DNA from 2 places in the Exiguobacterium sp. SH31 genome. Region 2 is predicted to be linked to the other one. Evidence: riboswitches for the same ligand, from Rfam matches in the RefSeq annotation. Region 2 holds a riboswitch; the other holds the start of a gene.
What was found. Region 2 has a riboswitch for FMN ahead of A6395_RS03580 (ECF transporter S component). Riboswitches for the same ligand answer to the same signal wherever they lie in the genome.

Region 1: another riboswitch for FMN. It lies ahead of ribD (bifunctional diaminohydroxyphosphoribosylaminopyrimidine deaminase/5-amino-6-(5-phosphoribosylamino)uracil reductase RibD); the one in region 2 lies ahead of A6395_RS03580 (ECF transporter S component).

What each region holds. Positions count from the first base shown of each region.
Region 1 is NZ_LYTG01000029.1:123,908-140,268, reverse strand. It holds gene A6395_RS04775 (DegV family protein) at 1-38, shown strand, start outside; gene A6395_RS04770 (thioredoxin family protein) at 58-381, shown strand; gene A6395_RS04765 (DUF5996 family protein) at 488-1,393, shown strand; gene A6395_RS04760 (DUF4261 domain-containing protein) at 1,685-2,410, opposite strand; gene A6395_RS04755 (ABC transporter permease) at 2,496-4,820, opposite strand; gene A6395_RS04750 (ABC transporter ATP-binding protein) at 4,833-5,531, opposite strand; gene A6395_RS04745 (DegV family protein) at 5,709-6,539, shown strand; gene A6395_RS04740 (GGDEF domain-containing protein) at 6,660-8,342, shown strand; gene A6395_RS04735 (homing endonuclease associated repeat-containing protein) at 8,389-9,030, opposite strand; gene A6395_RS04730 (undecaprenyl-diphosphate phosphatase) at 9,481-10,293, shown strand; FMN riboswitch at 10,385-10,527, shown strand; gene ribD (bifunctional diaminohydroxyphosphoribosylaminopyrimidine deaminase/5-amino-6-(5-phosphoribosylamino)uracil reductase RibD) at 10,678-11,760, shown strand; gene ribE (riboflavin synthase) at 11,741-12,382, shown strand; gene A6395_RS04715 (bifunctional 3,4-dihydroxy-2-butanone-4-phosphate synthase/GTP cyclohydrolase II) at 12,382-13,563, shown strand; gene ribH (6,7-dimethyl-8-ribityllumazine synthase) at 13,563-14,027, shown strand; gene A6395_RS04705 (ZIP family metal transporter) at 14,157-14,972, shown strand; gene pruA (L-glutamate gamma-semialdehyde dehydrogenase) at 15,024-16,361, opposite strand, start outside.
Region 2 is NZ_LYTG01000024.1:7,641-24,001, reverse strand. It holds gene A6395_RS03585 (NupC/NupG family nucleoside CNT transporter) at 53-1,264, shown strand; gene A6395_RS03580 (ECF transporter S component) at 1,376-1,963, opposite strand; FMN riboswitch at 2,124-2,265, opposite strand; gene A6395_RS03575 (HesB/IscA family protein) at 2,363-2,719, shown strand; gene A6395_RS03570 (Rossmann-fold NAD(P)-binding domain-containing protein) at 2,829-3,683, shown strand; gene A6395_RS03565 (NAD(P)/FAD-dependent oxidoreductase) at 3,722-4,699, opposite strand; gene A6395_RS03560 (NAD(P)/FAD-dependent oxidoreductase) at 4,968-6,179, shown strand; gene A6395_RS03555 (YuiB family protein) at 6,309-6,626, shown strand; gene glcT (glucose PTS transporter transcription antiterminator GlcT) at 6,733-7,581, shown strand; partial or broken gene ptsG (glucose-specific PTS transporter subunit IIBC) at 7,797-9,296, shown strand; partial or broken gene ptsG (glucose-specific PTS transporter subunit IIBC) at 9,429-11,366, shown strand; gene ptsP (phosphoenolpyruvate--protein phosphotransferase) at 11,505-13,223, opposite strand; gene A6395_RS03530 (leucyl aminopeptidase) at 13,556-14,998, shown strand; gene A6395_RS15945 (hypothetical protein) at 14,995-15,153, shown strand; gene A6395_RS03525 (DUF429 domain-containing protein) at 15,134-15,793, shown strand; gene ytvI (sporulation integral membrane protein YtvI) at 15,799-16,361, opposite strand, start outside.

The DNA.
Region 1 (16,361 bases), on a different contig from region 2:
GCTTTGAGACGGTCGGTGTGCTTTGGCTCGACGCTTAAGTTGAAAGGGGGAGACAGCATGGAGGCTGTGAACACACTTTCGATGTTGAACGAACGGGTCGCCGAGGCGGAGCAGTTGCTCGTCTATGTCTCGCATCCGGGATGCAGCGTCTGTCACTCGCTCAAGCCGCAAGTCGAGGACATGTTGACGCATTTTCCTGACATCGAAGCGGTCGCGGTCGACTCGGACGAGGTGCCGGATATCGCCGGCGCCTATTCGATCTTCACCGTACCGGTCATCTTGTTCTTCATCGACGGCAAAGAGATGCTCCGCCGGGCCCGGTTCGTGCCAATCGGTGAGTTGACCCACCAACTCGAACGGCTCCAAGAGATGAGAAAGTAAATCCACAGACGTGTGTCTGTGGATTTTTTTGATTGTCGTGATGATGTAACGGGAATTAATGAAGTGATTCTGTCACTTTTGCAACGAAGGAACGGAGGAATGTGTGATGGAGATGATACGCCACTCGGAATGGGCTGAGACAAAGCTCACGCTCCATTTGCTGTCGCAAATCTTGGGGAAAATCAAGTTGGCTTTGGCTCCGCAAGAGCCACAATGGACACACGTCACGTTGCCCGTTGCGCTGAGCGGCTTTTCGACTGGCCCGCTCGTGCAAGGGGAGACGTGGCTACAACTCGACGTCGATGTCTTTCAATCTCATATCAGAGTCCAAGTCGGTGCCGACACGTCGGTATTCCCGCTCGAAGCAGGCAAGTCGATCAGTACGTACTATGAAGAAATCATGGGTGCCCTGCGCGCAAACGGCGTCTCGGTCGCCCTCAATCCGAGAACGCAAGAGATGCGGGAGTTACGTTATCTGGACCGGGACGAGACACCGCTCGCCTATGACGCTATGGCGGCGCAACGAGGCATCCGTCTGTTTCAATACGCCGCGCGGGAGCAAACGGCATTTCTCGCACCGCTCCGCTGTCGGAAAGTGAAGCCAGGCCTGTTTTGGGGAACGTTTGACGTGTCGTCGCTCATCGTCTATGGACGGCCTGAGCCGTTCCCGGAAGATAAAGTCATCGAGAAGGCAGCGTTTGACGAGCACATGGTCGAGTTCGGGTTTTGGCTCGGTGATGAAGCGGTCGATATTCCGACGTTCTTCATCTTGCCTTACCCGTTCCAGTACACGGAGATCGGGACGGAGCGGCTCAAACCGCAAGACGCCTATTATGATGCCGGCAAGAGCGAGTTCTTTTTATCTCTTGAGAACGTAGGGGAAACGAGAGACGTGCAGGCGTTCTTCCGGACGTCGTTCGATATTTTGAGCGAACAGCTCGAGTGGGAAGGGTGCGACCATTACTTTATGCCGCTCGACATGCCGAAACAACAAGAGCTCACAGACGAATGATCTGTGAGCTCTTGTTTACTTTAGGGGCTGGTAGCGAGTAGATGGCCCGTTTCCGACACGGATGATTTTCCATTCGGCTATTAGCTGTTCGATTAGTTGTACAGTACCTTTTTGTTGCTCGTCCGATGGCGCCCCGACCCCTGCAGGAATGCAATCCGACGGAGACCCAGCAGCGACGCGAGTCGCGATGCGGCTCCGGGATTGCCTGCGGAAAGCGTGGGCGCCGGAAGGACGAGCGATATCAAAAAATCGATCAATCTGGATGTGGGTCCAAATTAATCGATTGACATGTCATTCTGCAATTTGTGGTACGAGGTAGATCAAGCCGAACGGGTTATGGAGCAAGTTGTCGATTGACGTGCGCTCGTCTTCGCCCATCTCGACCGTGAACGTCTTGCCGTCCTCGAACGTGAAGCTGTCGCCGTCACCGAACATCGATCCGCCTGCGATCAAATGGAAGTTGAACGAATGGATGACGTGGATCGCGTCTTCGATCTCGAGTGTTTCTGGTACGGCGACGTCGGCATGGCCGAACGCTTTCATGCCCCACGACACGTACGCCGTCTCTTCTTCCGTGATGGCGGTGAGGAGCGAGTAGTCGAGGGCGAGGTCTTCTTCTTTCGACGCTTGCCATTCGTCTTTCGAATAAGCGACGCCTGCCGTCTCGACCATGACACCGAGTCCGCCGGCGTTCAACAGGGCGTTCGCCCCGCGACGGGCCGCGGCGATGTCTGTCACATCATTGACGTCGCCGATCAAATAGACGATATGTGTGTGACGCGTAAGTCCTTTGGCGATTTTCGGTGTGAAGCCGCTCGTGCTGGCGTGAATCATCGCCTCGGCGAGCGCCGGGTCGCGTTCGACGACTTCGACGGTGAACGCTTTTCCGGTCTCGTCTTCTAACAGCAACAGACCGGCCATCGTATAGCCTTCGCTATGTAAACTGATTTTTTCGCTCACGGCCTCGGCCGATGGCCAGTTTCCTGGGATGGCGAGTAACACTTGTGTACGGTTCATTAGAATCATCCTCTTCTGCAAATAGTTAGGCCCCTCAAGCGAGAGGCCTAGTCTCTTCTCTTATTATGCCCTATTTCGAGCAAAGTTATTCTTGATATGTCTTCAACACTTCTTGGAGCGGGATTTGATCGATCTTGCGCCGGCTGACGAACGTGCTGACGAAGAACAAGAGCGTGACGGCCCCGACCGTATAGAGCACGTATATCCATTCAAACTCGAGCGGCAAGACGAGCCCGTAGTCCTCGGCGAAGACGACGATGATGATACGGAGGACGACGAGGGCGATCGGGATGCTCAGGAGTGCCGAGATGAGCGCGTAGACGAAATAGCTGTCGAGGATCATCGAGCGGACCTCACGTCGATTATACCCCATCACTTTGAGGAGCGAGATGACGTAATAGTTCTTCTCGACCGTGAGCGCGGTCAAGACGAACAAGATGCTGAAGGCGATCAAGGCGGAGCCGCCGATCATGACGTTCATCATTAAATTCATATACTCGTTGATCGACTCGGACTGTTCGATCAAGCCGTCGCGCGACAGAATCGTCGGATACACCGACTCGTCCGGACGTTCACTGGCATAGACGCCGTTGAACAAGTCGCTCGAAGTGCCGTCTGTCAGTTCGTTGCTGAGCATTTCAATCGGTAAATAGACGACGTCACCCGTGAAGTCGTCGGCGATGCCGAGGATCGGGTACGATAACGTCTCTCCGTCGAGCTCGATTGTGATGACGTCGTCGACGTCAAAACTTTGTTTTAAGGCGAGCGGTTCGGTGACGATGACGCCATCGGTTGCAGGGGTCAATTCGTTCCCGTCCCGGTCTTGCAACCGGTAGAGCGTGTTGTCGTCGCTCAAGCCCTTAAGGGTGACGAGTTGATCCTCGACGAACGCGAACGGATAGGCGAGGAACGGTTCCTGACCGTCGACGAGCATTGGCGGCGATTCCGTGTTCGCGTACGCCTCATACGCATAGTCGACGTCGTTCAATCCGCCGACCGTCATCCGGTCGACGGCCCCGTTCATCATGAGTGCGAACACGATGAGCAGCGTCGAGAACAAGATACCGAGGAAGAAGATGATGAAGCTGCCCGTGCTTTTGACGGCGTATAAATATTTGAACTTCGTTTTCCCGCTGGCCCGGCTTAGCATTCGGCTGACGAGCCGGCTGAGCCGATTGAGTGATATGTTGTCGCGCGGTGATAACAGTGCGAGCGCGCTCTCGCCCATAAGCTTGTAGATGACGGCACCGGCGACGATGCCGAAGAAGACGAGCGGGACGAAGACGGCGGTCAAAAAGACGAGTGGGTTTTGAGCGATCGTGATCGATGGCAACAGATAGAAGTCGAGGTACAGGTTTTTGAGCGGGTCGGCGAAGTAGAGGCCGAGGAAGTACCCGATGACGAGCATGAGCGTCGCGAACACCAAGATCAGCACTAAGTAGGGGGTTGAGATCTGGCGCCGATTGTAGCCGATCGCTTTCAACAGCCCGATCTGACCGCGTTCGGCCTCGAGCATGTTCGAGATGAGAATGGCGACGATGATGACGGCGATCGAGACGATGAATAGGCTAAGTCCGAGCGCCATCGCTTTCCCGGACGAGATCTCACTATAGATGGCCCCGCTGCGCATAATATTCTCCGTCTCCATGACCGAGACGACGAACGGGAGCTCGGCTGTGTCGATCGCGCCGTCCGTGACGCCTGAGAGCCGGAACGACTCCGTGCCGACGATCGCTTCATACGCCTCGTCCGTCATGAGCAGGAGCGTCTGCGTCCCGGCGTCGAGATTGAAGAAGTTCTCATCGAACAGCGGGAGCGTATAGTCCGGGAACAAGACGAAACCGCTCACCGTGAACGGCGTGCCGAGGTCGATCGTGTCACCGACCTCGATCCCGTTCTTCTCGGCGTATTTGGCGTTGAGCGCGACCTCGTCGTCGGTTGTCGGACGCGATCCTGCTTCGAGGTAAGACTGATTGATTGTCATTGTTTCTTTTAAGACGAGCCCCCGATGTTCACTGCCGGCTAATGGATAAGTGATCAGTTTGGATTCGCGAAGTTCGAGTGTCGCCTCGGGCATGACGGACTCGACCGCGTCGATCCGGGCGCCGATCAAGTCGTCGAAGCGCTCCGGGTCGACCTGTTTCAAGTCGGCGAGCGTATACGTGCCCGAGGCGACGAGGGAGGCGATTTCGGGGTCGTTCGCTTCGTCTGCGGTGACACGGTTGAGCATCTCGACGGCGAAGTCCTCTTGGTTCGACGACGCCAAATAGTCCTCGGTCGGGACCTCGATCCCGCTGATGCCGTAGAACATCATCGTATAGGTGAGCGAGCTCATGACGATGATGACGGCGATGGCGACGAGCTGCATCCATTTGCCGACGAGCGTCTTCAAAACGTTTTTATACAGCATGGTCGAAACCTCCTAACCCCAATCGATGTCGCGCGCGGCTTGTCGGACCGGGTTGTGCGTCAGTTCGACGATGCGTCCCGAGTTCATCTTGATGACGTCGTCGGCCATGGCGCTGATGCCGGTGTTGTGGGTGATGACGACGACGGTCTTGCCGTACGTCGTGTTCAATCGCTCGAGCAGCTCGAGCACTTTCTTCGAATTGTCCTCGTCGAGCGAGCCGGTCGGTTCATCGCAAAAGATGATCGACGGGTTTTTGGCGAGACTCCGGGCGACCGAGACACGTTGCTGCTCACCGCCGGACAGTTGGTACGGGTACTTGTCACGCGCGGCCGTCAGCCCGACCTGCTCTAACAGCTCGTCGATACCGAGCGGTTGCTGTGACAGGTCGGCCCCAATCTGGATATTTTCGTAGACGGTCAAGTTTTGGAGCAGATTGTATTGTTGGAAGATGAAGCCGAGATGGTCGCGCCGAAACGCCGTCATCTGTTCCGGGGACAAGTCGGTCAAGACGGTGTCATCGAACGTGATGTTCCCGGACGTGACCGTATCAAGCCCGCTGATGACGTTCAAGAGTGTACTCTTGCCACTGCCGCTCGGGCCGAGGATGACGACGAACGCTCCGTCATTGATCGTCAAATCGACCTCTTTCAAGGCGGCCGTCTCGATATCACCGGTCTTGTAAATTTTATTGACGTTCTCGATTCGAATCATAAAAAAGCGCCTCCTTTGTCCATGTTATCTTTTACCCGTTTCGGGCGGATTGTGGACCTGGGAGGTTTGAACGTTTGACGAAGACGGACACATTTTTTGAAAAATTAGTGAAACCGTTTCACCTGTGATAAAATAATACTACCAGGTACTAATTATGTTTTTAAAGGAGAGGCTCAGATGAAAATTGCCTACATTACGGACAGCACGGTCGTCCTGCCAGATTCAATTAAACACCATCCAGACATCCATATCGTCCCGCTTTACGTCGTCAAGGGCGATCAACCTTATAAAGACGGCATCGAAGTCGACGCCGAGACGGTGTACGACTGGATCGATGCCGGCGAGCGCGTCTCGACGAGCCAACCGGCAATCGGGGATTTCGCCACGCTGTATGAAGAGTTGAAGCCGAAGTATGACATGGGCATCGCCGTCCACCTGTCGTCTGACTTGAGCGGCACGTACTCGGCGTCGATCCAAGGGGCCGAGATCGCCGAGTTCAAGCTGCTCGCCATCGATTCACGGTCGGGTATTTATACGATGGGTCTGTTGCTCGAGGAACTGATCGAGCGCGTCGAGCGCGGAGACGCCCTTGATGACGTCGAGGCGTACATGAAACAGCGCGTCGAGGACGTCCGGATCGAACTGACGATTCAAAATTTGACGCAAATGCAAAAAGGTGGACGCATCTCGAAATCAAAAGCGCTCATCGGCAACATGCTGCAGCTGAAGCCGGTGCTCCGCTTCGAGGACGGGCTCATCGTCCCGTATCAGACCGTACGGACGTATAAAAAGGCGCAAGCCCACTTGTTCGAGGTCATCCGGGCGGCGATCGAGTCAGGCGAATGCACGGACGTCTCGATCTTCCACGGGAACGTGCCAGAGCTTGCGGAGTCGTGGAAACGGGAACTCGGCGACAAGGTGCCGATCCGCGTCGACACGCTCGCGCCGCTGCTCGGGGCCCACACCGGGTCCGGCTCGATCGGCATTTCTTATTTGAAAGCGAAATAACGGACAGACCGTGGCGCACGCCACGGTTTTTTCATTGTCACAACTTTCAAACAACGACTGGAATGTTTCTCCAAAACCCTTCATACTATTAAAGAATGTTACAAGAAAAGGGGGAAGACGATGCGGTTTCGGAAGTATCTCATAAGGAGCTGGCTCTCGTGGTCGCTCGTCTTCATCGGGATCGTCTATTACACGTGGACCGATCTGGAAACGTTCGATTGGGCGTTCTTCTGGTTCATCTACACGCTCGGTGCCTTGTTCGTCATGAACCCGTTGAAGCGGCGGCACCTGCACTTCACATTCCACGAGCTGTTCGTCTTCATGACGTTCTTCTTGTACGGGCTCGTCCCGGCAATTTTGATGGGGCAGTTGCTGTTGTTGACATTCCAGGCACGGACGTTCAACAAAAAAGTCGGCCGCCGGCGCTTCTTACACTTTTATCCGCTCAACACGTTGATCGAGGCGATGATACTCGTCATCCCGGGTCTCGTCTACTTTTCATTTGGAGGTGAGATCGGGTCGACCGTCCACTTGCTCGAGCAAGGTGCGGCGCTCCTCGGCTTCTTAGCGGTCCTTTATCTCGTCCTCGGCTTCAGCTTCGTCATGTCCCGGTTCTTGGTCGGGGAGCGGATCCCGCTGCCGATCATGTGGCGGCTGTTACGGTTCGATTGGCTCGTCATCTCGCTCGAGCTGTTGTTCACGATGGTCGCGCTCGAGGCGTTCCAACTGTTCGGGTATGTCGGATTGATGGCAGCATTCCTGCTCTTGTCGATTTTAAAGCTGGCGTTGTCGAAAGCGACGCAGACAGAAGAGACGCAATCGAAGATCGATCAAATCGAGCGGTTGAAAGAACAGCTCTATCGCGTCGACAGCGAAGCGTTGTTAATTGAAAAGTTTTGGAACGGGTTACGGGAAATCGTCGAGGTCGAGCGCGGTTGGCTTCAAATCAATCGAGACGGGGAGCAAACGTTTTATGATGTGCGGGGGCGTAAAGCGGAAGCGGTCGCTGATGCGTATACGCTTGAGCGGCACCGTGACGCGAGCGAGCCATACTTTCTGTACGATTCGCTCCACGAGTGGCACCCGGAGCTTCAGGCGAACCAAAGCGAACTGCATCATTCCGCGCTCGTCATTCAACCGGTGACGAGCACGACGAACGCGGTCAGCTGTATGATCTCGACGACGGCGAACGGGGCCTATGATGAGGCACTCGCGGTCGAGATCCACCGTTTGCTCAAGACGCTATCGTGGTCACTCGAGCGGATCGATGAACGGGATCGTCTCCAGCACGAGAGTCTGACCGATCCGTTGACCGGGTTGCCGAACCAACGAGCGTTGAAACGTTGGACGAAAGAGCGGCTAAACGACGTCGCTTCGTATCCGTTGTCGGTCTTCTTAGTTGACCTCGACCATTTTAAATCGATCAACGATACGTACGGCCATGCGTTCGGGGACGAAGTGTTAATTGAAGCGGGGGTCCTGTTCAACCGGCTCGTCCGGAGCAGTGACCTCGTCACGCGTTACGGCGGCGAAGAGTTCGTCTTCGTGTTCCCGAGGACGAACGAGGCGGCGGGGATTGTGACCGGTGAGAAGATCCGCCAAGCGCTCCGGTCACATCCGTTCGGGACGGAAGGGATCCGGGTTCAAGTGACCGCGAGCATCGGCATCGAGACGATCCATGAGTACGAAGAGCTCGATACGGTGTTGCGACATGCCGACCGGGCGATGTACGTCGGGGCGAAGTTTAACGGTCGCGACCGTGTCGCCCATTACCGTGACACGTCGACCGAACGAATTCAATGAAAAAAAAAGGAGGACCGTTAAACGGTTCTCCTTTTTGAATGAATGATTATGATTTCTGGCTGAATATGTCGGACTCGACCGCATGGATGGCAGCGGACCAAGACCCGTAACGATGCAAGATCGCTTTCGTAGATGGCTTGTTGTTGCGTTTCGCCCATTCTCGGTACGCCTCGAATGAAAGAGAGAAGCCCATCTCATGAATCGCTTCTCGAAGAGCGTTCGACAACTCTGACTTCGAGTAAGTCACGCTCGCCTCAAGTCCGGCTTCGGCGCAGGCGTCATGCCACGAACCGAACGTCTTGACGATGTGGTAATGGCTCGGTGCTTTCGGGTGTAGTTTCCGCCATTCTTGATATTTCTTCAGCGTGATGATCGAACCCATGTCCCGTGAATAGAGGGCAAGCGTCTCGACGATATCATCGCGTGTATATTTTGGCATTTTATCGGGTAAATCAACGGCGATTTCCCCATGCCATTCATAGCCGGCAATAGCGAGTGCCTCGGCCCATGATCCGAACTGTCGAATGATCGATTCGGGAGACGGCCAGTTTTGCTCCATCGCGAAACGACGATAGACAGAGCGACGAGGACGTTCCTTTAATAAATCCCCGAGCAAACGAATACAGTGAATCATGCGTTGCTGTTCGGTTGATAAGTGATGAGTACTAGTGGATAGCGTTTGACTCAATGATGGTTCCTCCTTCCATGGACTCATATCTGAACCGACAATGATGACGAAAGTGCTTCTACAATCATACTATCGGATAGTTTTTACGATTTATAAGCGCTTTTGTAAGTTTTTTATGTTAAAAATGGGACGTGATAGGTCTAAAGTCGGATGAGAGATTGAAAAAAAAGGTAATAGGTATATTACAAATTTAATATTATATGGGTTCATTTGTAAACAAAAAGTTTTATATTTGGTAAATTATATGAATTCCATACAAAAATGTACCCAGCTGGACAATGGGGTCATCACCGTTGTCCAGTTGAGTACTCCTCTATAATAAATTTAATTTTCAGACTAATCAATAAAAGTTTTCAAAATATACGAATTTTTTTTAAGGGTGGTCAATGAAACTGTGATTCTGCTAAAATAGCCGCATTGAGCGAATTTGAGAAAAGAGGATATTATGATATGACAATATGGTTATTTTACTTGCTGCTTGGTCTCGTCCAAGGGTTTACGGAGCCGATCCCGATCTCGTCGAGCGGTCACTTGGTCATCTTCCAAGAGCTGTTCAACATCGAATTACCTGGGCTGTCGTTCGAGATTTTCGTCAACTTTGCGTCGCTCCTCGCCGTCTTGACGATTTATCGCCAAGATGTCGTCCGCCTCGTCGTCAGTCTGTGGACGTTCTTATTTAAGAAAGACCGCAGCGAGGATACGATGATCGACGTCAAGTTCATCGGTCTCTTGCTCGTCGCGACCGTACCGGCCGGCGTGCTCGGCGTGTTATTCGGTGATTGGATCGGTGAGACGCTCAGCGGCGTCGCGACGGTCGGCTATACGTTAATCTTGACCGGGGTCGCACTTTGGTTCATCCGCAACATGCGCGGGAATAAAGGCGACGGTGGCATCACGTTACGTGACGCCATCTTGATCGGTCTCGCCCAAGCGGTCGCGCTCATCCCAGGGATCAGCCGCTCGGGTGCCACGATCGTCATGGCGATGTTACTCGGCATTAAACAAGAGTCGGCGCTCCGGTTCTCGTTCTTCTTGTTCATCCCGGTCAGTCTCGGGACGATGATCTTGGACGGGCCGGCACTCTTCACCGACCCGGCGACGCGTGATCTGTTCGGTCCGCTCGTCTTGGCGTTCATCGCCTCGTACGCGCTGACGGCCATCTCGCTCAAATGGTTCCAGCACATCATGGCGAAGGGTGAGCTCAAGTACTTCTCGTTCTATTGCTGGATCGTCGGTTTGCTCGTCGTCTTGTTCTTGGCTTGATTGGAAGCGCTGCTCATCGGAGTGGCGCTTTTTTGCACTTTTATTTTTGCCTTCGATTCTTTTTTGCGCTAAAGTAAATGCGTACAAACAAATATTCCTTCGGGGTCGGGTGCAATTCCCAACCGGCGGTGATGGGCGCGAGCCCTAAGTCCGTGACCCGGGCGCACGTGTGCGAACGGTGGATCTAGTGTGACTCTAGAGCCGACAGTATAGTCTGGATGGGAGAAGGAAAAAAGACAGGTCCTCGTGACCTGTGCTTCGTCGTACGTTTTTCTGTAAAGAAAACGCTTATTTGGCCTGCCAAATGACGACTGAGACCTCCCGCCGAGACCCTAAGGACATCCTTAGGGTCTTTTTGTTTGTACGAAACAAGGAGGGAGAACGATGCAACAGTACATGCAACAAGCAATCCAATTGGCCAAGTCCGCTGCCGGACAGACCGGTGTGAACCCGCTCGTCGGGGCCGTCGTCGTCAAAGACGGTCGCATCGTCGGATTCGGTGCCCACTTGAAGGCCGGTGAACCGCACGCCGAAGTGCACGCCATTCGGATGGCCGGTGCGTCCGCATACGGTGCGACGATTTACGTCACGCTCGAGCCGTGCTCGCACTACGGGAAGACACCGCCATGTGCCGACTTGCTAATCGAGTCGGGCATCAAGCGCGCCGTCATCGCGATGAAGGATCCGAACCCGCTCGTCGCAGGGAAAGGTGTCGCCCGGTTGAAGGCGGCGGGGATCGACGTCGAAGTCGGTCTGCTCGAAGCCGAGGCCCGTGCGCTCAATCCGGCGTTCCTACGTTCGCTTGAGACGAAACGGCCGTACGTCGTATTGAAGACGGCGACGAGCCTAGACGGGAAAGTCGCGCTCGAGGCGGGTGAGAGCCAGTGGGTGACCGGGACTGAAGCGAGACGTGATGTCCACGAACTACGGGCGACGGTCGATGCCGTCTTGACTGGAATCGGGACCGTGCTCGCCGACGACCCGGCCTTGACCGTCCGGCTCGACACGCCGACACGTCAGCCGCTTCGGGTCGTCCTCGACCGCGAGCTCCGCTTACCGCTCTCGAGTCAGCTCGTCCGGAGCGCGAAAGATGTGCCGGTGCTCGTCTATACGCTGTCTGATGATGAAGTGAAACGGACCGAGCTCGCGCGAAACGGTATCGAGCTTGCCGACTATTCGACACTCGACAACGTCCTTCGTGACTTGCATGGTCGCGGCGTCGGCCGTTTGCTCATCGAGGCGGGACCGACGCTCGTGACGTCACTCTTTGACGGACAATACGTCGACGAATGGGTCATGTATCAGTCACCGCGCGTGTTCGGTGGGAACCGAGGCGTCTATCGCTCGAGCCAAACCGGACCGTTAGATGCGATCGAGCGCTTCGCGGTCGGCTCGGTCGAGACGGTCGGTACCGACATCAAGCTCGTCATGAGAAAGGGGGAGTCCGATGTTCACGGGAATCGTTGAAGAAATCGGCAGTGTGAAAGCCGTGAAGCGGAACGGGCCGTCGCTACGGCTCACGCTCGCGGGCAAGATCGTGTTAGAAGACGTGAAGCTCGGCGATAGCATCTCGGTGAACGGGATTTGCCTGACCGTGACGGCGTTTGATCAAACGAGTTTTGCCGTCGACGTCATGCCGGAGACGCTCAAAGCGTCCAGTCTAGATGGGGTCCGCCCTGGAACGGACGTCAACCTCGAGCGGGCGATGCCGGCGAACGGTCGCTTCGGCGGTCACTTCGTCTCGGGACACGTCGACGGGGTCGGGCGCATCGTCAAGAAGCGTCCGCTCGCGAACGCGGTCTACATCGATATCAGTTGCGAGCCGTCGCTACTCCGTTTCATCGTCCCTAAAGGTTCGATCTCGGTCGACGGGACGAGCTTGACGGTGTATGAGGTCACTGAACGCGGCTTCACGCTGTCGCTCATCCCGCACACGTACAGTGAGACGGTGCTCGGGATGAAGCAGGCTGGGGATAAGGTCAATTTGGAATGCGATATGTTGGCTAAATATATGGAAAAGCTAGTGAATCAAAAAGACATGACGCTCGAATCACTTGCGTCGATGGGATACGGAAAGGCGGGATGGTGATGTTTCACACAATCGAACAAGCAATCGAAGATTTGAAGATGGGGCGTCCGATCATCGTCGTCGATGACGAGGACCGGGAGAACGAAGGTGATTTCGTCGTCCTCGCCGATAAGATGACGGCCGAGACGATGAACTTCCTCATCACGGAAGGGAAAGGGCTCGTCTGTGCCGCCCTGGCGGAAGAAGTCGCCGTCCGGCTCGACTTGTCGCCGATGGTCGACAACAGCACCGATCCACACGGGACGGCGTTCACCGTCAGTGTCGACCATGTCGACTCGACGACGGGCATCTCGGCGAGCGAACGGGCCCACACGGTCCGCGAGCTGGCCAATGCGAACGCGCGTCCGGCCGATTTTCAACGGCCGGGACACATCTTCCCGCTCATCGCGAAAAAAGGCGGCGTCTCGGTGCGGCGCGGCCACACCGAAGCGTCGGTCGATCTAGCTCGACTGTCAGGGAGTGAGCCGGTCGCCGTCATTTGCGAGATCATCCGTGAAGACGGCGAGATGGCTCGAGTGCCGGACCTTGTCCACGTCGCGGAACGGCACGACTTGAAATTTATCACGATCGAGGAGCTCGTCCGCTATATGGAGACGGACCTCGTCGAACGAGAGGCGGACGTCAATCTCCCCTCGGCTAAGGGTGAGTTTCGCCTGATCGGTTATCGAAACGTCCTTGACCGCGACGAGCACGTCGCGCTCATCAAAGGCGAACTTGAACATGCACCGTTCGTCCGCATCCATTCGGAATGTCTGACCGGTGACGTGTTCGGCTCTTACCGCTGCGACTGCGGTCCGCAACTTGATGCGTCACTCGCTAAAATTGAAGAAGAGGGCGGCGTCGTGCTCTACATGCGTCAAGAAGGGCGCGGCATCGGTTTACTGAATAAATTGAAGGCGTATGAACTGCAGGAGCAAGGGCTCGACACGGTCGAGGCGAACGTCGCGCTCGGGTTGCATGCCGACTTGCGTGACTACCGGGTGAGCGCGGGCATGTTGCGTGACCTTGGTGTCAAGAACGTGCGGCTCATGACGAACAACCCGGAGAAAGTCGACGCCTTGGAGGCGTGCGGCATCACCGTCGTCGAACGCGTCCCGATCATCGTCGGGGAGCACGCCGAGAATGAACGCTATCGCTTAACGAAACAACAAAAAATGAATCATTTTGGAGGAGAAGAATAATGTTGCATACATTTGAAGGTAACTTGGTTGGTAAAGGCTTGAAAATCGGGATCGTCGTCGGACGGTTCAACGATTTGATCACGATGCGCTTGCTCGACGGGGCGAAGGATGCGCTGAAGCGCCACGGCATCGAGCAAGACGACGTCGAGATCGCGTTCGTCCCGGGCGCGTTCGAACTTCCACTCGTCGCCAAAAAGATGGCGATGAGCAAGAAGTATGACGCCGTCATCACGCTCGGAGCGGTCATCCGCGGGGCGACGCCGCACTTCGACTACGTCTGTAGCGAAGCAGCGAAAGGTGTCGCCCAAGCGAGCTACCAGTCGGAAGTGCCGGTCATCTTCGGCGTCTTGACGACAGAGACGATCGAACAAGCGATCGAGCGGGCCGGTACGAAAGCCGGAAACAAAGGCTGGGAAGCAGCGACAGCGGCAATCGAGATGGCGAACTTGATGCGCACATTTTAAATAGAATTGTAACGGAGGAGAGCGACGTCGCTCTCCTCTTTTTTTGATTGTTCAAATCGGGATTAGCGACGCAGGGACGACGGGAAAAGAATAGGGCGCGCATACAAAGCTTAAGGGGAGGCGATGGCGATGTGGGACGGGGTGGCTCAACTGAGTCCGACCATGCAGGCCTTGCTCGGGACGTTGTTCACATGGGGCATGACGGCGCTCGGGGCGGCTGTCGTGTTCACGACGAAATCGATCAATCAACGGCTGATGGACGGGATGCTCGGATTTGCCGGCGGGGTGATGATTGCCGCCAGTTTTTGGTCGCTGCTCGCGCCGGCGATCGAGATGGCAGGACAGGACGCTTGGCCGGCCTGGTTCCCGGCCGCGGTCGGCTTTTTAATGGGCGGATTCTTTTTATGGGGCATCGATCAACTGATTCCGCACCTGCATCCGACTTCCCCGCTCAGTGAGGCGGAAGGGATCGGCCCGTTCAAACGAAAGCGCAGCACGTTGCTCGTCTTAGCCATCACGTTGCACAACATACCGGAAGGGCTAGCGATCGGGGTCGCGTTTGGGGCGGTCGCGGCTGACTTTCCATCGGCCTCGTTGACGGGTGCCATCGCGCTCGCGATCGGGATCGGGATTCAAAACTTTCCAGAAGGCGTGGCGGTGGCGCTGCCGTTAAGGAGGGACGGGATGTCACGACGAAAGAGTTTTTTCTACGGACAGCTGTCGGCCGTCGTCGAGCCGGTCGCCGCCTTATTCGGCGTTTGGGCGGTGTTTGTCATGGAGCCGCTACTGCCGTTCGCATTGAGCTTTGCCGCGGGGGCCATGATTTTTGTCGTCGTCGAAGAAGTCATCCCGGGGTCGCAAGAGAATGGCCATAAGGACTTGGCATCGATCGCCTTGATGCTTGGATTTACCGTCATGATGATTTTAGACGTGGCGTTAGGGTGAGGCCGACACAGAAAAAAGGCACGACGGGATGTCCCGTCGTACCTTCCTGGATTAAAACGTCTCTGACGTCGTTTTCGCTTGCATGTGGAGCTGGATGTAATCCGGTCCGCCTGCTTTTGAATCGGTCCCTGACATGTTGAAGCCGCCGAACGGCTGATAGCCGACGATCGCGCCTGTGCAACCACGGTTGAAGTACAAGTTGCCGACGTGGAAGTTTTGGCGTGCGTACTCTTGGTTCGAGCGGTCACGCGTCAGCACCGCACCCGTCAAGCCGTACTCGGTGTTGTTGGCGATGTCGATCGCTTCTTTAAAGTCTTTCGCTTTCGTGAAGGCGACGATCGGCCCGAAGATCTCTTCTTGCATGAGACGTGCTTTCGGTGCCACGTCGGCGACGACCGTCGGCTCGACGAAGTAGCCGGTCGAGTCATCCGCTTTACCGCCCGTGACGATGCGTCCTTCTTCTTTCGCGACGTCGAAGTACGACGTGATCTTCTTGAACGCGGCCGCATCGATGACCGGTCCCATGAAGTGTTCGTTCTGCTCCGTGTTTCCGACTGACAGTTCGTTCGTCAATTCGATGACGCGGTCGAGCACCGTGTCATACACGCTATCGACGATGACGGCGCGTGAACAAGCTGAACATTTTTGTCCCGAGAAGCCGAACGACGATTTGACGATCGACTGGGCCGCGAGTTCGAGGTCCGCTGATTCGTCGACGACGATCGTGTCTTTTCCGCCCATCTCGGCGATTACACGTTTGAGCCAGATTTGGCCGTCGTTCAACTTCGAGGCGCGCTCGTTGATGCGGAGACCAACGTCTCGTGAACCAGTGAAGCTGATGAAGCGCGTCTTCGGATGGTCGACGAGGTAGTCGCCGACTTCAGCGCCCGGTCCCGGGATGAAGTTGAGGACGCCTTTCGGGAGACCCGCTTCTTCCATGACCTCGACGAATTTCGCCGCGACGATCGGTGTCGTCGAAGCTGGCTTCAAGAGGATCGTGTTACCGGCGACGATTGCCGCGACGGCCGTCCCTGCCATGATCGCGAACGGGAAGTTCCATGGGCTGATGACAATCCCGACCCCGAGTGGGATGTAGTCATAGCGGTTGTACTCGCCCGGACGGCTCTCGACTTTCTTACCCGGTTTGAGTTCGAGCATTTGACGCGCATAGTACTCCATGAAGTCGATCGCTTCCGCCGTGTCCGCGTCCGCTTCGTTCCAAGGCTTGCCCGCTTCTTTGACGAGGTAGGCCGAGAACTCATGCTTCCGTTTACGGACGATGTTCGCCGCTTTGAACAAGACGTCGGCACGGACAGACGGGTCGACGTGACGCCACGTGTCGAACGCTTTGAGCGCTTCTTGCATCGCACGTTCCGCGAGTTCTTGGTT
Region 2 (16,361 bases):
TTCGGGTATAACACAATTATCGGGTTTTCAATATGAAAGGAGCACAACACCAATGAATATCATGAGCGTGGTTGGTATTTTGGCACTAATTGGAATCGCTTACATCTTCTCGACCAACCGTAAAGCCATCAAATGGCGTACAGTCCTTGCCGCTTTCGCGGTGCAGTTTACATTTGCATTCCTCGTCCTCTTCACATCGGCAGGACGCACAGCGTTGGAATGGATCTCAGGAGGCGTCCAAAACGTCTTGAACACGGCGAACGCCGGAATCAGCTTCGTCTTCGGTACGGCTGTCGGGGGAGACAACTTCGTCTTCGCGTTCCAAGTCTTACCGATCATCATCTTTATGTCTTCTTTAATTGCCTTTCTTTACTACATCGGCGTCATGCAATGGGTCATCCGTATCCTCGGTACGGCACTTGCAAAAGCACTCGGTACGTCACGTAAAGAATCGCTTTCAGCGACGGCGAACATCTTCGTCGGTCAAACGGAAGCACCGCTCGTCATCAAGCCTTACCTTCCAACAATGACACAATCAGAATTGTTTGCCGTCATGGTTGGTGGTCTCGCATCAGTTGCCGGTTCGGTACTTGCTGGATATGCCGCACTCGGTGTTCCGCTCGAGTACTTGCTCGCCGCGAGCTTCATGGCCGCGCCTGCCGGTTTGATGTTTGCAAAAATCATTGTTCCTGAAACAGAAACTCCGGATGATGATATCGAAATTGCTGAAGATGAAGAAGATAAAGCAGCAAACTTCGTCGATGCGGCCGCTCGCGGTGCGTCAGACGGTTTGTTCCTCGCATTGAATGTCGGTGCGATGCTTCTTGCCTTCGTTTCATTGATCGCACTCGTCAACTTGATCCTCGGTGGAATCGGTGGCTTGTTCGGCTTTGACGGTCTCTCACTTCAATTGATTCTCGGTTATGTGTTTGCACCGCTCGCGTTCGTCATCGGTGTGCCATGGGCAGATGCCGTACAATTCGGTAGCTTCCTTGGACAAAAACTCGTCTTGAACGAATTCGTTGCCTTCTCTGAGTTCGCACCGATCATCGGTTCAGGTGATTTGTCAGCTCGTACAGAAGCGATGATCGCGTTCGCACTCTGTGGATTCGCCAACATCTCATCACTCGCTATCCTTCTCGGTGGTCTTGGTGGTATGGCTCCGAACCGTCGTAACGACATCGCACGTATGGGTGTCCTCGCGATTCTCGCAGGTACGCTTGCGAACTTGATGTCAGCGACTCTCGCTGGTCTTCTTCTCTAATCGTTATTCACAAACAAGAGCGCTCACTGCGGTGGGTGCTCTTGTTCGTTCATTTAACTATCCGCATCGAAAAAAGCACCCAAGGGAGAAGTTCCTTTGGGTGCTTGTGTATTAAGCTTGCAGTTGCATTTGTTGACGTTCGATCCACGGCTTCAACTTCAGGAAGAGCGGGACGAACAAGGCGGTGATCAATAATGCCTTAATCAAGTTGAACGGTAAGATACCGTACAGGACGAGGTTCGTCTTGACTGCCGGATCGGCCATCTCGGCCATTCCGAAGAAGAACGCGTAAGCTGGTAAGATGAGTAGGTAGTTCAAAATCGCCAAGCTGAGCGCCATCGTGATCGTACCTGCCACGAGGCCTGAAGCGAGCGCTTTATTCGTTTTACGTTTATGGTAGAACCAAGCGACCGGATACATGAATGCGACACCTGCAAAGAAGTTCGCGACTTCACCGACCGGAACGCCGCCACCGTTAAAGACATAGTAGAGGACGTTTTTTAGAGCGACGACCACGACGCCTGCTAGTGGCGAGAAGACGATTCCGGCGACGAGCGCTGGGATGTCACTGAAATCCACTTTTAGGAAGGGTGGCAGGAAAGGCAGCGGGAAGTTAAAGAGCATGAGGACGAATGAAATTGCCCCGAGCATCGATAGCGTCACCAGTGTTGTCAATCGTTTGTTGCGCGTTGTTTTCATCAAAATCTCTCCTTTTGTCGCTCCTTGATGAATGGCACCCGTCGCATAGAAAAACCCGATTGCATCATACAATCGGGAGAGTTTACGCGCATACGAAATAGATGTTTTCTCACGTAGGAATGCCCACGCCAAAGAAAACATCCGAATATCGGTCGGATGCCGCCATCTTCTCCCATCCAGACTTTACTGTCGGCTTTCGAATCTCACGAAATCAGCAAGCAACGCCTTGCTCGCTCACGGGCTGAGAAGATCTTGTCTTCAATACCGCCGGTCGGGAATTTCACCCTGCCCCGAAGATGGAACGATTTAATTTTTTTTGTTACAGTTTAGTTATACAAGATATTTCACAAAATCACAAGTCAGTTGACTTGAAGTGAAGATAAATGAGGAGGAGTTCAGATGATTCATTTGACAGAACCAGCCGCACTACAAGTCATCGATATGATGAAACAGACCGAACGCCCTGAAGCCCAGTTCTTACGCATTAAAGTCCAAGGTGGTGGGTGTACCGGCCTATCCTACGGGATGGGGTTCGATGAAGACAAGACGGACAAGGATGTTCAGTTCGACCATCATGACGTCCGCGTCATCGTCGCCGAAGCTGATCACGGTGTCGTCGACGGGCTCGAAATCGACTATAAGCAGTCGATGCTCGGTGGCGGCTTCACGATCAAAAATCCGAATGCGATCGCGACGTGCGGTTGCGGCTCGAGTTTCCGGACGGCGGCGAACGCCGGCACGCCCGGGGATTGCTAAATGATAGACGGGTTGCCGACATGTTCGGCAACCTTTTTTGGTGAGTATGTTAATGAGAGGAAATGAACGGGAATATTGGTGGAAGAAGGATGAGAAGGGGGTAGGAGTGATGAGGAAAGTGTTGATTTTTGGTGGCTCACGTTACTTTGGGAAACGGCTCGCACTGCGGCTCGCTGAAGCCGGGGACGACGTGACGATTGTCACACGCGGACAGCTGCAAGTGCCGGAAGCGGAAGGCATCCGCTCCATTAAAGGCGACCGTCAGTCGGTCGCGACGATGAAAGACCTCGCACGCAACGAGTATGACCTCGTCTACGACAATATTTGTTTCAATCCGTATCAGGCGAAGATCGCGACAGATGCCTTCATGGACCGGGTCGGGAAATATGTGCTCACGTCGACGATGTCCGTCTATGCTCCAGAGGCAGCTTTAAAAGAGAGTGACTTCAATCCGCTCCATCATGAATATCACCTCGACGCGGAACACGATTACGGACAAGGGAAACGAGAGGCCGAATCGTACTTCTTCCATCGGGCCTCGTTCCCGGTCACGACGGTGCGTTTGCCGATCGTCCTAGGGCCGGATGATTACACCGACCGGTTAAAATTTTATGTCGACGCGGTTCGGAACGAAGAACCGATCGTATTACATCACCCGGAGGCGTTGATGGGATTCATCTCGAGTTTCGAGGCGGCAGCTTTCTTGGAATGGGTCGGCCGTGCCGATGTGAGGGGGCCGTTCAACGCCGCGAGCGACGGCCTCATCTCGCTAGGTGCGCTCATGGAACGAATCGGGCAGCACGTCGGGAAACCGGTCCAAATCATCAAGGATGGGGAGTCGTCCCCGTACGATACGGACGTCGACTACTACATGTCGAACGCCGAGGCGAAAAAAGCTGGCTTCGTGTTCACGCAACTCGATGATTGGATCGACCGTGTCATCATTCAGACGATCCGCAAATGAAAAAACGGCCTCTCATCTCGCAGATGAGAGGCCAGTCTTTATTTCCCGGCAAATACCGAGGTTGAATGTTGTGGGTGACGCGCTGTCGGGTCGACGAGCTGCTTCACTTGGTTGACGGCGATCGGTGCTTCACCGAAGCCGGTCGCGATCAATTTCACTTTGCCTTCATACGTGGCGATGTCACCGCAAGCGAAGATGCCTGCGACTGTGGTCTCCATTCGTGAGTCGACACGGATCGTGTTTTTCTCAAACTCCATGCCCCAGTTTTTGATCGGGCCGAGCGATGAGACGAATCCGTAGTTACAAATCAAGTCGTCGATGTCGACGAACTTCGATGCGCCGTCTTTGTCCGTCAGTTCGACCGACTCGATATGCGTCGCACCTGAGAGCGATTCGATATTATAAGGCGTCCAGACGTTGATCGTCGAGGCCTTCATTTGTTCGACCGTATGCTCGTGAGCCCGGAAGCGGTCACGACGGTGGACGATATGGACTTCTTTGGCGATACCTTCGAGCATGAGTGCCCAGTCAACGGCCGAGTCGCCGCCGCCGGCAATCATGACGCGACGGTCGCGGAATTTCTCCATGCTGTCGACGAAGTAATGAAGGTTCGCATAATCTTCACAACCGTCCAGTCCGAGCGGACGTGCGGCGAACGCGCCGTTGCCGGCTGTGATGATGATCGCTTTCGTATGGTACTCGTCCTTGTTCGTCGAGATGTGGAACGTACCGTCTTCGAGTCGCTCGACCGTTTCGACCGTCTCGCCAAGGCGATAATCTTGTTCGAACTGATCGGCTTGCGCTTTCAGTTGGTCGACTAGATCTTGGGCCTTCACTTTCGGGAAGCCGGCGATGTCATAAATATATTTCTCTGGATAGAGCGTCGATAATTGCCCGCCTAGTTGCGGCAAGCTTTCGATCAACGTCGCATCGAGTTGGCGCATACCTGCATAAAATGCGGTGAACAGTCCGATTGGACCACCACCGATAATGACTACATCTTTCGTCGATTTCATCGAATTCCTCCTCATGAAGCGTGTACTTCTATTATATGGTCTAACGTGAACTAAATCCATTCAGTACAAAGATGCAATACTTTCGAAAAAAATTCAAGAAGATAAGCTTTTTCATTGAGAAAACGGATTAAACGTCGTACAATGAACGGGAAGCAATTGTGAACATTGGTTGAACAAGAATTAGGCTTTATTGTGAACGTCTATGTGAAAAAACACACAACATAGTTGTTCAGGAAAACAAAACTTTTAAAATAAGGTGGAAATGAACATGAAACGACCTAACATTGTTATCCTCGGCGCAGGTTTCGGTGGACTCATCACGGCAGTAAACCTTCAGAAGACGCTTGCGGCTGGAGATGCAAACATCACGTTGATCAACAAACACGATTACCATTACCAAACGACTTGGCTTCATGAGCCGGCGGCTGGAACGATGAAGCCTGAGCAGGCTCGTGTCTACATTAACGACGTCGTCAATGCGTCACGCGTTAAATTTGTCAAAGGGATCGTCGATCGCGTCGATACTACAGCTAAACAAGTGATGCTCGAAGACGGATCGACTGTCGAGTACGATTACGTCGTCTTCGCCCTCGGTGGCGTACCGGAAACGTTCGGTATCCCGGGCCTTAAAGAGAACGCGATGACGATCAACTCGCTCAACAGCGTTCGTAAAATTAAAGAACATATTGAGTACTCGTTCGCACAATACAAGACGAACGGATCATCTGACCGTTCATTCGTCACGATCGTCGTCGGTGGTGCCGGATTCACAGGTATCGAGTTCCTCGGTGAGCTCGTCAACCGTGTCCCTGAACTTTGCAAACAGTACGATGTTCCCCGTGAAGCGGTCCGCATCGTTAACATCGAGGCAGCGCCAACGGTTCTTCCAGGGTTCGACCCGGAACTCACGACGTATGCGCAAAAATGGCTCGAGCGTAACGGCGTCGAGATGAAACTCGGCAACGGCATCAAAGGTGTAGAGCCAGGTGTCGTCACGTTCGGTCCACTCAAAGGTGAGACGACAGAGACGATCGCAGCGAACACGATCCTTTGGACAGGCGGCGTCAGCGGTAGCCCGATCGTTGAGAAGTCTGGCTTCGAAGCGGTCCGTAACCGTGTTATGGTCGAGGCGGACAACCGTGCCCCTGGTCACGATAACGTCTTCATCATCGGTGACTGCTCAGCTGTCATGGATCCTGTCTCGAACCGTCCGTACCCGCCGACGGCGCAAATCGCGACGCAACAAGCGCACAACGTGGCGAAAAACATCGCTGCACTCATCAACGGTAAGTCGACTTCGAAGTTCACGTATGAGAGCAAAGGGACGGTCGCGTCACTTGGTCATAACGATGGAATCGGAATCGTCATGGGCAAAAAGATCTTCGGTCGTAACGCTTCATTTATGAAGAAAGTCATCGACAACAAACACTTTATCGAGCTCAAAAAATACGGTCTCGTCCTTAAAAAAGGTAAATTCTGATTCGGTTGAGCCGACGAGCAGCCTGTTCATTTGAACGGGCTGTTTTTTCATGTCAACGATTCAGTGAACTTCTTTGACCAAGCGGATTTCTTTTCGGTATAATAGACAACGGGAAAAGGGGGCAATCACATGCACATCATCCAAGCCGTCATTGGCGCGATTTTATATTTAGTCATCTTCTTCAGCATCGGGTTCATTTTGAATATGCTGCTCAAAAAGACGTGGACGCTTGTGTTCATCTATCCGATTTTCGTCATCATGATGATCGACAACGTCAAGCTGTCAAGCTACGTCACGGAAACATCGACCGCGCTCGCGAACGTCTATGAGCGTCTGCTCGGTCTGCAGTTTCTCGACATTTTTATGCTCGGATTCGGATTGCTCGGTGCCATCTTGGCAGGGGTCACCATCCGGTACTTGCGTAAGAGCGGTTACTCGATGTTTTAAAGACGACAGAAATGTTCGTCTTTTTTTGGTTTCCGCCTACTTTTTTAGAAGCTGAACCGATATACTAGATAAGATAACGATTTAATGAGTAAGGGATGCGATACGAATGACATTACCGATGTATACGATCAAAAAAGTGTTGAATAATAGCGTCGTCATCTGTCAACATGATGCGGATCCGGAAGTCATTCTGCTTGGGAAGGGGATTGGCTTCGGCAAGAAAGCGGGCGATCTCGTCGACCCGGCCAGCGTCCCGGAGAAAGTATATCAATTGACGGATAAAGAAGAGCAGTCGCAGTATCGTGAACTCGTGAAGCACGTCGATGAAGACTTCCTCGCCTTCATGCAAGACATCGTCGGCTTCATCGAGAGCAATACGGGAAAAAAAGTCGATCAACATATCCATATCGGCCTGACGGATCACTTGTTCTTTACGATGAAACGGATTGAACAGGGGATGGAAGTGACGAATCCGTTCTTGCTCGAGACCGAATCGCTCTATCCGAACGAGTTCGTGCTCGCCGAACGAATCGTCGATATGATCCATGAGCGCCTCGATGTGTTGCTTCCTGATGCCGAGGTCGGATTCATCGCGCTCCATATCCATTCGGCGACGACGTTTAAAAATGTCCTCGAAGTGAACCGGCACAACCAAATCATCGGACAGATTGTTCAGACGATTGAGAGTCGTTTGAACGTCAAAATGGATCGGACTTCACTCGATTATAAGCGCTTACTTCGTCACTTAAGATACGCTGTTGAGCGGGTTGCGACGGGTGAGACGGTCGAGGCCCCACAAAAAATTGAAAAGGTATTGCGTGAAGAATATCCGCTATGCTATAGTACTGCTTGGGAGCTGATGGGTATCATGGAACGCGAATTGAAGCGTCCTGTCCCACGAGGTGAAGCGACATATTTGACGATGCATCTCCAGCGACTGACTACAAGTAGATAACTGATACCACGTATCTTACGTGTTACTGATTCGATCAGGCATGAGTAAGGAGTGGAACGGCTACGATTTCTCTATTGAGGAGAAGTCTACGTTCTATACCTTATTCATGCCTGTTTCTGTTTTTATAAACGTTCATTATGAAAACGTTTAGATACGTCGGTTGTCTGACATCTACGTTCGGTTTCAGCACAAACAATTCAAAAGGAGGATTTATCATGTTTAAGCAGATTTTTGGTGTTCTTCAAAAAGTCGGTAAAGCGCTTATGCTTCCTGTAGCCATCTTGCCGGCAGCTGGTCTTCTTCTCGCATTCGGTAACGCGATGCAAAACCCGACGCTTACGTCACGCGCTGGTTGGTTGACGAACGCAGGCGTTGTCAAGTTTGCTCAGCTCATGGAGCAAGCAGGCGGCATTATCTTCTCGAACTTAGCACTCTTATTCGCAGTCGGTGTCGCGATCGGTTTAGCAGGGGACGGCGTTGCCGGACTCGCAGCCATCGTCGGGTTCCTCATCATGAACAAAGTCATGGGTGTTTGGCTCGAACTCACACCTGAGATCATCGCACAAGGTGACCCGGCATACGCGTCAGTCCTTGGTATCCCTACACTTCAAACAGGTGTCTTCGGTGGTATCATCGTCGGTCTGATAGCGGCCTGGGCATACAATAAGTACTTCAACATCGAATTGCCACAATTCCTTGGCTTCTTCGCTGGTAAGCGTTTCGTCCCAATCGTCACGGCGGTATTGGCTGTCGTCGCTGGTTTTGCTATGCTTGTTATCTGGCCACCAATCCAAGGCGGATTGAACACGTTCTCAAACTTCATGTTGACTGAAAACCGCACGTTCGCGGCGTTCGTCTTCGGTTTAATCGAACGTTCATTGATTCCATTCGGTCTTCACCATATCTTCTACTCACCGTTCTGGTTTGAATTCGGATCATACACGGATGCGGCGGGTAACGTCGTCCGCGGTGACCAAGCGATCTTCTTCGCGCAGCTTCGTGACGGTGTAGAGCTCACAGCCGGTACGTTCATGACTGGTAAGTACCCGTTCATGATGTTCGGTCTTCCAGCTGCAGCACTCGCGATGTACCATGAAGCACGTCCTGAGCGTAAAGCGGTCGTCGGTGGTCTCTTGGCTTCGGCAGCACTTACATCGTTCTTGACAGGTATCACTGAGCCGATCGAGTTCTCATTCTTGTTCGTTGCTCCTTTGCTCTTCGCAGTACACGCAGTCTTCGCTGGCCTTTCATTCATGGTCATGCACATCTTGAACGTCAAAATCGGGATGACGTTCTCGGGTGGTTTGATCGACTTCTTGCTCTTCGGTGTCCTTCAAGGGAAGACAGCATGGTGGCTCGTCATTCCAGTCGGACTCGTGTTCGCAGTCATTTACTACTTCGGATTCCGTTTCGTAATCCGCAAGTTCAACCTTAAAACACCGGGCCGTGAAGATGAAGTCGTTGAGCAATCAACTGCTACTGGTTCGGAACTTGCACAAGATATCCTCGTTGGTTTCGGTGGTTCGCAAAACATCAAACACCTTGACGCATGTATCACACGTCTTCGCGTCGAAGTGAAAGATAAGAGCCAAGTGAACAAAGAAGAGTTGAAACGTCTCGGGGCAGCTGGTGTCCTTGAAGTCGGTAACAACATTCAAGCGATCTTTGGACCACGTTCGGATGCATTGAAATCAGAGATGCAAGCGGTCATCGCTTCAGGTAACGAAAAGAAAGCAAACTAAGTATTAAGCCAATCCGTTAAGGGTTGGCTTTTTTGTATGGGGAAACGGTTTCAGCCTGGTATCAGATGGGGAAAAGTAAGTATTCTGACAAAAGGAGGAACCATGATGTGGAAGAAAGTGTTTGGCGTATTGCAGCGGATCGGGAAGGCGCTCATGCTTCCGGTTGCGATTTTGCCGGCAGCCGGTCTATTACTTGCATTTGGTACGGCGTTCCAAAATCCTGATCTCGTTTCGCTGTTACCTTTCTTGGCAAACGATGCACTCGTCCTCATTTGGCAAGTCATGACCGATGCCGGGGATATCGTGTTTGCCAATTTAGGTCTGTTGTTCGCCGTCGGGGTCGCCATTGGGCTGGCCAACGGAGACGGTGTTGCCGGGTTAGCTGCTATCGTTGGTTATTTGATCATGAACAAAGTTATCAGCACGTGGAACGGGATTACTGCAGAAATTGCCCAGGGAGACCCTGCCTATGCATCGGTACTCGGTATCCCGACGCTCCAAATGGGGGTATTCGGTGGTATCATCGCCGGTTTGATTGCCGCGTTCGCGTATAACAAGTACTTTAACATCAAGTTGCCGGACTTCTTAGGATTCTTTGCCGGGAAACGTTTCGTTCCGATTGCGACCGCCGCGTTCAGTTTGGTGATCGGGATTGCGCTGGCTTATATCTGGCCGCCGATCGGAACGGCCATCAATACGTTCTCAAGTACGATTATTGAAGCGAACGTAGCCGTTTCCGCATTCGTCTTCGGTTTGGTCGAACGGTCATTGATTCCTTTCGGTCTTCACCACATTTGGTACTCGCCGTTTTGGTTCCAGTTCGGGGAATATACGAACCAGGCGGGAGACCTCGTTCAAGGTGACCAGCGGATCTTCTTCGCCCAGCTTCGTGACGGCGTCGAATTCACAGCTGGGACGTACATGACCGGGAAATTCCCGTTCATGATGTTCGGGTTGCCTGCCGCTTGTCTCGCCATGTACCATACGGTCCCGAAAGAGCGTCGTAAAGACGTGGAAGGACTTTACTTCTCAGCAGCCCTCACTTCATTCTTGACGGGGATCACAGAACCAATCGAGTTCTCGTTCGTCTTCGTCGCACCTCTTCTCTTTGGTATTCATGCTGTATTCGCTGGACTATCCTTTATGACGATGCACTTGCTCAACGTTAAAATCGGGATGACGTTCTCAGGCGGACTCATCGATTATCTGTTGTTCGGGGTATTACCGAACCGAACAGCTTGGTGGCTTGTCATTCCAGTCGGTCTCGTCTTCGCGGTCGTCTACTACTTTGGATTCCGTTTCGCGATCACGAAATTCGATTTGAAAGTTCCTGGTCGTGACGTCGTCGCCGAAGGAAAAGGCGCACGGGCTGTCGTTGGGGATGACCTTCCGTACGAAGTGCTCGTCGGTCTGGGTGGTCCTGAGAATATCAAGCATCTTGATGCTTGTATCACACGACTCCGTGTCACCGTGAACGATGTCAAACAAGTTGACAAAGACTTGCTGAAAGATCTTGGTGCCGCCGGTGTGCTTGAAGTCGGGGATAATATTCAAGCTATCTTCGGACCGAAGTCCGATACACTCAAATCGCAAATCGCCGCCATCATCGAAGGTGGCGAGTACAAACCGAAAGAAAAAGCGGTCATCACACCGGAAGCGGCCGAGCATGCCGACCATCGCTTCCTCGCACCGATGTCCGGTGTCATCTTGTCGCTTGACGATGTACCGGATCAAGTCTTCTCGGGCCGGATGATGGGTGAAGGGTTCGCGATTGAGCCGAGTTCCGGCCAAGTCGTGGCACCGGTCACCGGTCAGATCACGACGTTCTTCCCGACGAAACACGCGATTGGCTTACTCGCGGACGACGGACGCGAGATTCTCATCCACGTCGGTCTTGATACGGTCAATCTGAAAGGGGAAGGGTTCGTCGCCAAAGTCAAAGAAGGTGACCGCGTCGAAGCGGGAGATATTCTGCTCGAGGTCGACCTCAACTTGATTCGTGACAAAGTCCCGTCGCTCATCACGCCGATCATTTGGACGAACGGGGACGGCAAAGTCGTCGTCGTACCGTTCGGAGAGACAGTCGTCGCCGGGGAAGCACTTGACTTTAGAACGGATGACAAAGGCGCGGAATAAGCGCAAAAAAAAGCGGCTCTCGCAAATTGCGAGAGCCACTTTTGATTATGCTTTAATATCGAATTTTTGGCTGATGAAGTTGACGACTTCTTCGGCTGTATCCATGTTGAGGACGTCGTTGACGATCGCTTCTGTTTCAGCTTTCGTCAAACGTTTCACGAGGCTACGTGCGCGAAGGACGCTTGAAGCCGACATCGAGAACTCGTCGAGGCCAAGTCCGAGCAGGATTGGAATCGCGAGCTCTTCTCCAGCCATCTCGCCACACATGCCGACCCATTTGCCTGCTTTGTGTGCTTCTGTGATGACGTTGTGGAGAAGGTTCAAGATGGCCGGGTTGAACGGCTGGTACAAGTACGAGACTTTCTCGTTCATGCGGTCAGCTGCCATCGTGTATTGAATCAAGTCGTTCGTGCCGACAGAGAAGAAGTCGACTTCTTTCGCGAATTGTTTCGCCATGACGGCTGTCGAAGGAATTTCGACCATCATCCCTGTTTCGTAGTTACCGACAGCGACGCCTTCTGCTTTCAACTTCGCTTCTTCTTCGAGAAGAAGGGCTTTCGCCGCGCGGAACTCTTCAAGTGTCGCGATCATTGGGAACATGATAGCGAGGTCACCGTGAGCCGAGGCGCGGAGAAGGGCGCGAAGCTGTGTGCGGAACAAGTCCGTTTCTTCAAGGCAAAGGCGGATGGCGCGATAGCCGAGGAACGGGTTCATTTCTTTCGGTAGGTCGAGGTAAGACAATTCTTTATCTCCACCGATGTCGAGCGTACGGATGACGACTTGTTTGCCTTCCATACCTTCGATTACTGTTTTGTATGCTGTGTACTGCTCTTCTTCGGTCGGGAACGTTTCTGAGTCCATGTAAAGGAACTCTGTCCGGTAAAGACCGATTGCATCAGAACCGTTTTTAAGAACGCCTTCGAGGTCGTTCGGTGTCCCGATGTTCGCAGCGAGTTTCACTTTATGACCGTCTGCCGTGACAGACTCTTCGTTGACGAGTTGCTTCAACTCTTCTTTGTACGCTTCGAATGACGCACGTTTTGCGACGTATTCATTGACGAGTTCTTCAGACGGATTGACGAAAACGTCTCCTTCTGTCCCGTCGATGACGACGAGGTCGCCGTTTTTGATTTCTTCGAGTGCGACTTTCGTTCCGACGACTGCCGGGATTTCAAGTGAGCGCGACATGATGGCCGAGTGTGACGTACGACCGCCGATGTTTGTTGCGAACCCTTTGACGTATTTGCGGTTGAGCTGAGCCGTGTCAGACGGTGTCAAATCTTCAGCGATGATGATGACTTCTTCAGAAATTGAAGCAGGTGTCATGAACGTGACGCCGAGGATGTGGGCCATGACGCGTTTCGTGACGTCACGAACATCGGCTGCGCGCTCGCGCATGTACTCGTTGTCCATCGATTCAAAGATCATAATCATCGTTTGAGCGACTTCATCGAGCGCTTTCGCAGCGTTCATGTGTTCGCTTTCAATTTTTTCGTTCACTTGCGAGACGATCTCTGGGTCTTCCACGATGAGCAAGTGAGCCGAGAAGATCTCTGCCTTGTCTTCTCCGAGTTCACGGAGCGTGATTTGGCGGATCTCTTCGAGTTCAGTTTTCGACTGAGCGATGGCTGCTTGGAAGCGTGCCTTCTCAGCTGCTACGTCCTCGATTTTGTTCGTCGGGATGTCAAATGAAGGTGTCTCCATGACGAATGCTTTCGCAACTGCGATTCCTGCAGATGCGCCAATACCTTTAATGTGTGACATAAGCGTAATCCCTCTCTTCAAAGAAATAGTGTTCTTTCCGACGGTTACCTCGTTAGTTCTTACCCGAAATGAAAAAGGAACTAACGAAAACCCGGAAGATTAAAGTAGCAACGGTCTACTACTAGGGGAAGCCTCGACCGAACAAAATGGCCTCGCCTCGAGCACGAGGGATGCCTGATTGCGTACTTTCCTATCCTATCATAAAATAAATCATCGTCACAACGAGGAGATGGCCTTTGAATTTGAAGAATTAGCGACGATTGCGCATACTATTTCATTATTTCGATGAAGTTCGTTATGCTTACCTTATATAAAGAAGGGAAGTGGCAAAAATGTACACATTCGCTGAATTAGATTGGACCGGTTCACACGAGACGATTGTTGTCGGAATCGGGGCGGCCGACGCCGTCGAAGCAGGGCTCGACACGTTGTTCAACGGGCGCGTCAAATCGCTCATCCAGTCAGCTGACATCTCGACGAAAACAGGGGAAGTGTCGATCGTGCCGACGTTTGAAGGGAACATCAAGCGCGTGTTGTTCGTAGGTTTAGGACAACGGAACGATTCGTCCGTCGAAAACTTGCGGAACTGGTTCGGGAAAGTCGCGAAAGAAATCAAAGGCCGCGGTTTTACGGACGTTGCGGTCGCTCTCGATACGTTTGAACCAGGTGTGGCAAGCTTGTTCGCCGAAGCGTATGAGATGGCGACGTATGAGCATCCTACATATAAGTCGGCGCCGAAGTCGGCGACACCGGACGTGACGATCACACTTTTAGGAGACGTGAACGAAGCGGACGTCGAAGCGGGTGCCGCTTACGGGCGTGGGGTCAACGTCGCTCGTAAGTTGACGATGATGCCGGCTAACATTTTGGACGCAGTGGCATTAGCCGACTATGCCGTCGACTTAGCCGATCGTCACGGTTTCAGCCATCGAATCATCGAGAAAGAAGAGATGGAGGCGCTCGGCATGGGTGCGCTGCTCGCCGTCAATCAAGGTTCAACAATCCCGCCGAAGTTGATCGTGCTCGAGTACAACGGTGCCGGTGACGATGCACCGATTGCCGTCGTCGGAAAAGGTGTCACGTTCGACACGGGCGGTTACTCGATCAAGCCAAAAGACGGGATCGTCGGGATGAAAGGCGATATGGGTGGAGCAGCCACCGTGCTCGGTCTGTTCGAGACGCTCGCGACGACGAAACCGGCTGTCAACGTGCTCGGTGTCATCCCGTCAACGGACAACATGATTTCAGGAGACGCGTTCAAACCGGACGACGTCATTACGGCGATGAACGGGAAAACGATCGAAGTGCTCAATACCGATGCGGAAGGACGACTCGTTCTTGCCGACGCGGTGACGTTCGCGAAGACGTACGACCCGCAAGCAATCATCGATGTAGCGACGCTGACAGGCGGTGTGCTCGTCGCGCTCGGTACTGAGGTGACTGGTTGCCTGACGAACGACGACTCGCTCTATGAGGCGCTAGAGGCGGCGAGCCGAGCGACAAATGAGCTCGTTTGGCAAATGCCTTACTTTGACGTGTTCATCAAGCAAGTTCGGAAATCTGAAGTCGCCGACTTGAACAACTCACCGGGCCGTTACGGTCATATGATTTTCGGTGGGGCGTTCGTCGGCGAGTTCGTCGGTGACACACCGTGGCTTCATCTCGATATCGCGGGAACGAGCGAGCGCTCTTCGGCGAGTGATCTCGGTCCAAAAGGCCCGACCGGTGTCATGGTACGGACGCTCGCGTCAATGCTCGAAGGATGGAAGCGTTGAAATTCGGATTGATGTTGATCGGTTTGGCCATCGCCGCAGGTCTGGGCTATGCGGCTTGGCCAAGCCAGTTGTTGTTAGGGGTATCCGTCTTTAGTGCGGTGCTCGGAGTTTTGTTTTTGATTCAGGAGGGACGCCGTGGTCGGAGTAGGAATTGATGGGGCACGCGGAGGCTGGGTGCGAATCACGTACGATAGCATCTCGCTGTGTTTGACCATCTCAGAACAGTTGGAAGATTTATTGATTGACGGGGCAATGCACTTCGTCGACATGCCGAACGATCTCGGGACGATCTCAAACCCGGACCGGACATGTGACGCGTGGATGCGGGCCCGGTTGAAGCAACGGAAGTCGTCGATCTTCACACCGCCGATTCAAGACGTCGTGATGGAACAGACGTATGAAGCCGCCAATGTGAGAAGCCGCGAACTGATTGGAAAAGGAATCAGCAAGCAAGCATGGAACCTCGTGCCGCGTATTCGTGAGTTTCAAACAATCACGGCAGAAGACGTGTATGAGTCGCATCCGGAAGTCTGTTTCGCCGTCATGACCGGACATGAGGCCGAGTTCAGCAAAAAGACTGAGGCCGGCGAAGCCGAACGGATCGAACTGTTGCGGCGCTATTCGAAAAGTTCGCCGTGGAAGTGGAAGATGTCGAACGTCAAAGTCGACGATATCATCGACGCATGCATCCTTGCCGTCGCCGCCTATGAGGCCGGGACGACAGGCTTAGAGACGCATCCGCATCAAACAGAGGGATTACCGTTCGTAGCGGTACCGAAGCCAAAAGAGCGATGACGCGGTCATCGCTCTTTTGGTGTCTGGGTCGGTCCGAGGACGAACTTCCATATGTAATGAAATACTTGGGCGTTGTAGAGTGCTTTCAGCAATACCGCGAGGACTGGTCCTAAAATGAAACCGAGGACACCGAACAGTTGCAGACCGACAAAAATCGAGATCAAAGCCGCGAGCGGATCGAGGCCGATATGAGAGCCGACGATCTTCGGCTCGGCCAAGTTACGTTGGACGATGACGAGGATGTAGAGCACGAGAAGGCCAATCGCGCTGAACCAGTCGCCTGAGATGGCGGCGTAGGCTGCCCATGGCACTAAGAGCGTCCCGACACCGAGGTAAGGCAACAGATCAAAGAATGCGGCTAACAAGGCGAATGAGAACGGGTTGTCGACACGTAGAATGAACATCCCGACCAAGACGATTCCGAACGTGATGGAAATGAGGGTCAGTTGGGCCCGGACATAGCCGAACAAAGCCGAACGTAAATTGAGCATGACGAGTTCGAACTCTTTAAAGCCTTTTCGTTTGTTCAACCGTTCGATCGAACGCATGTAAGACGGCCAGTCTTTCG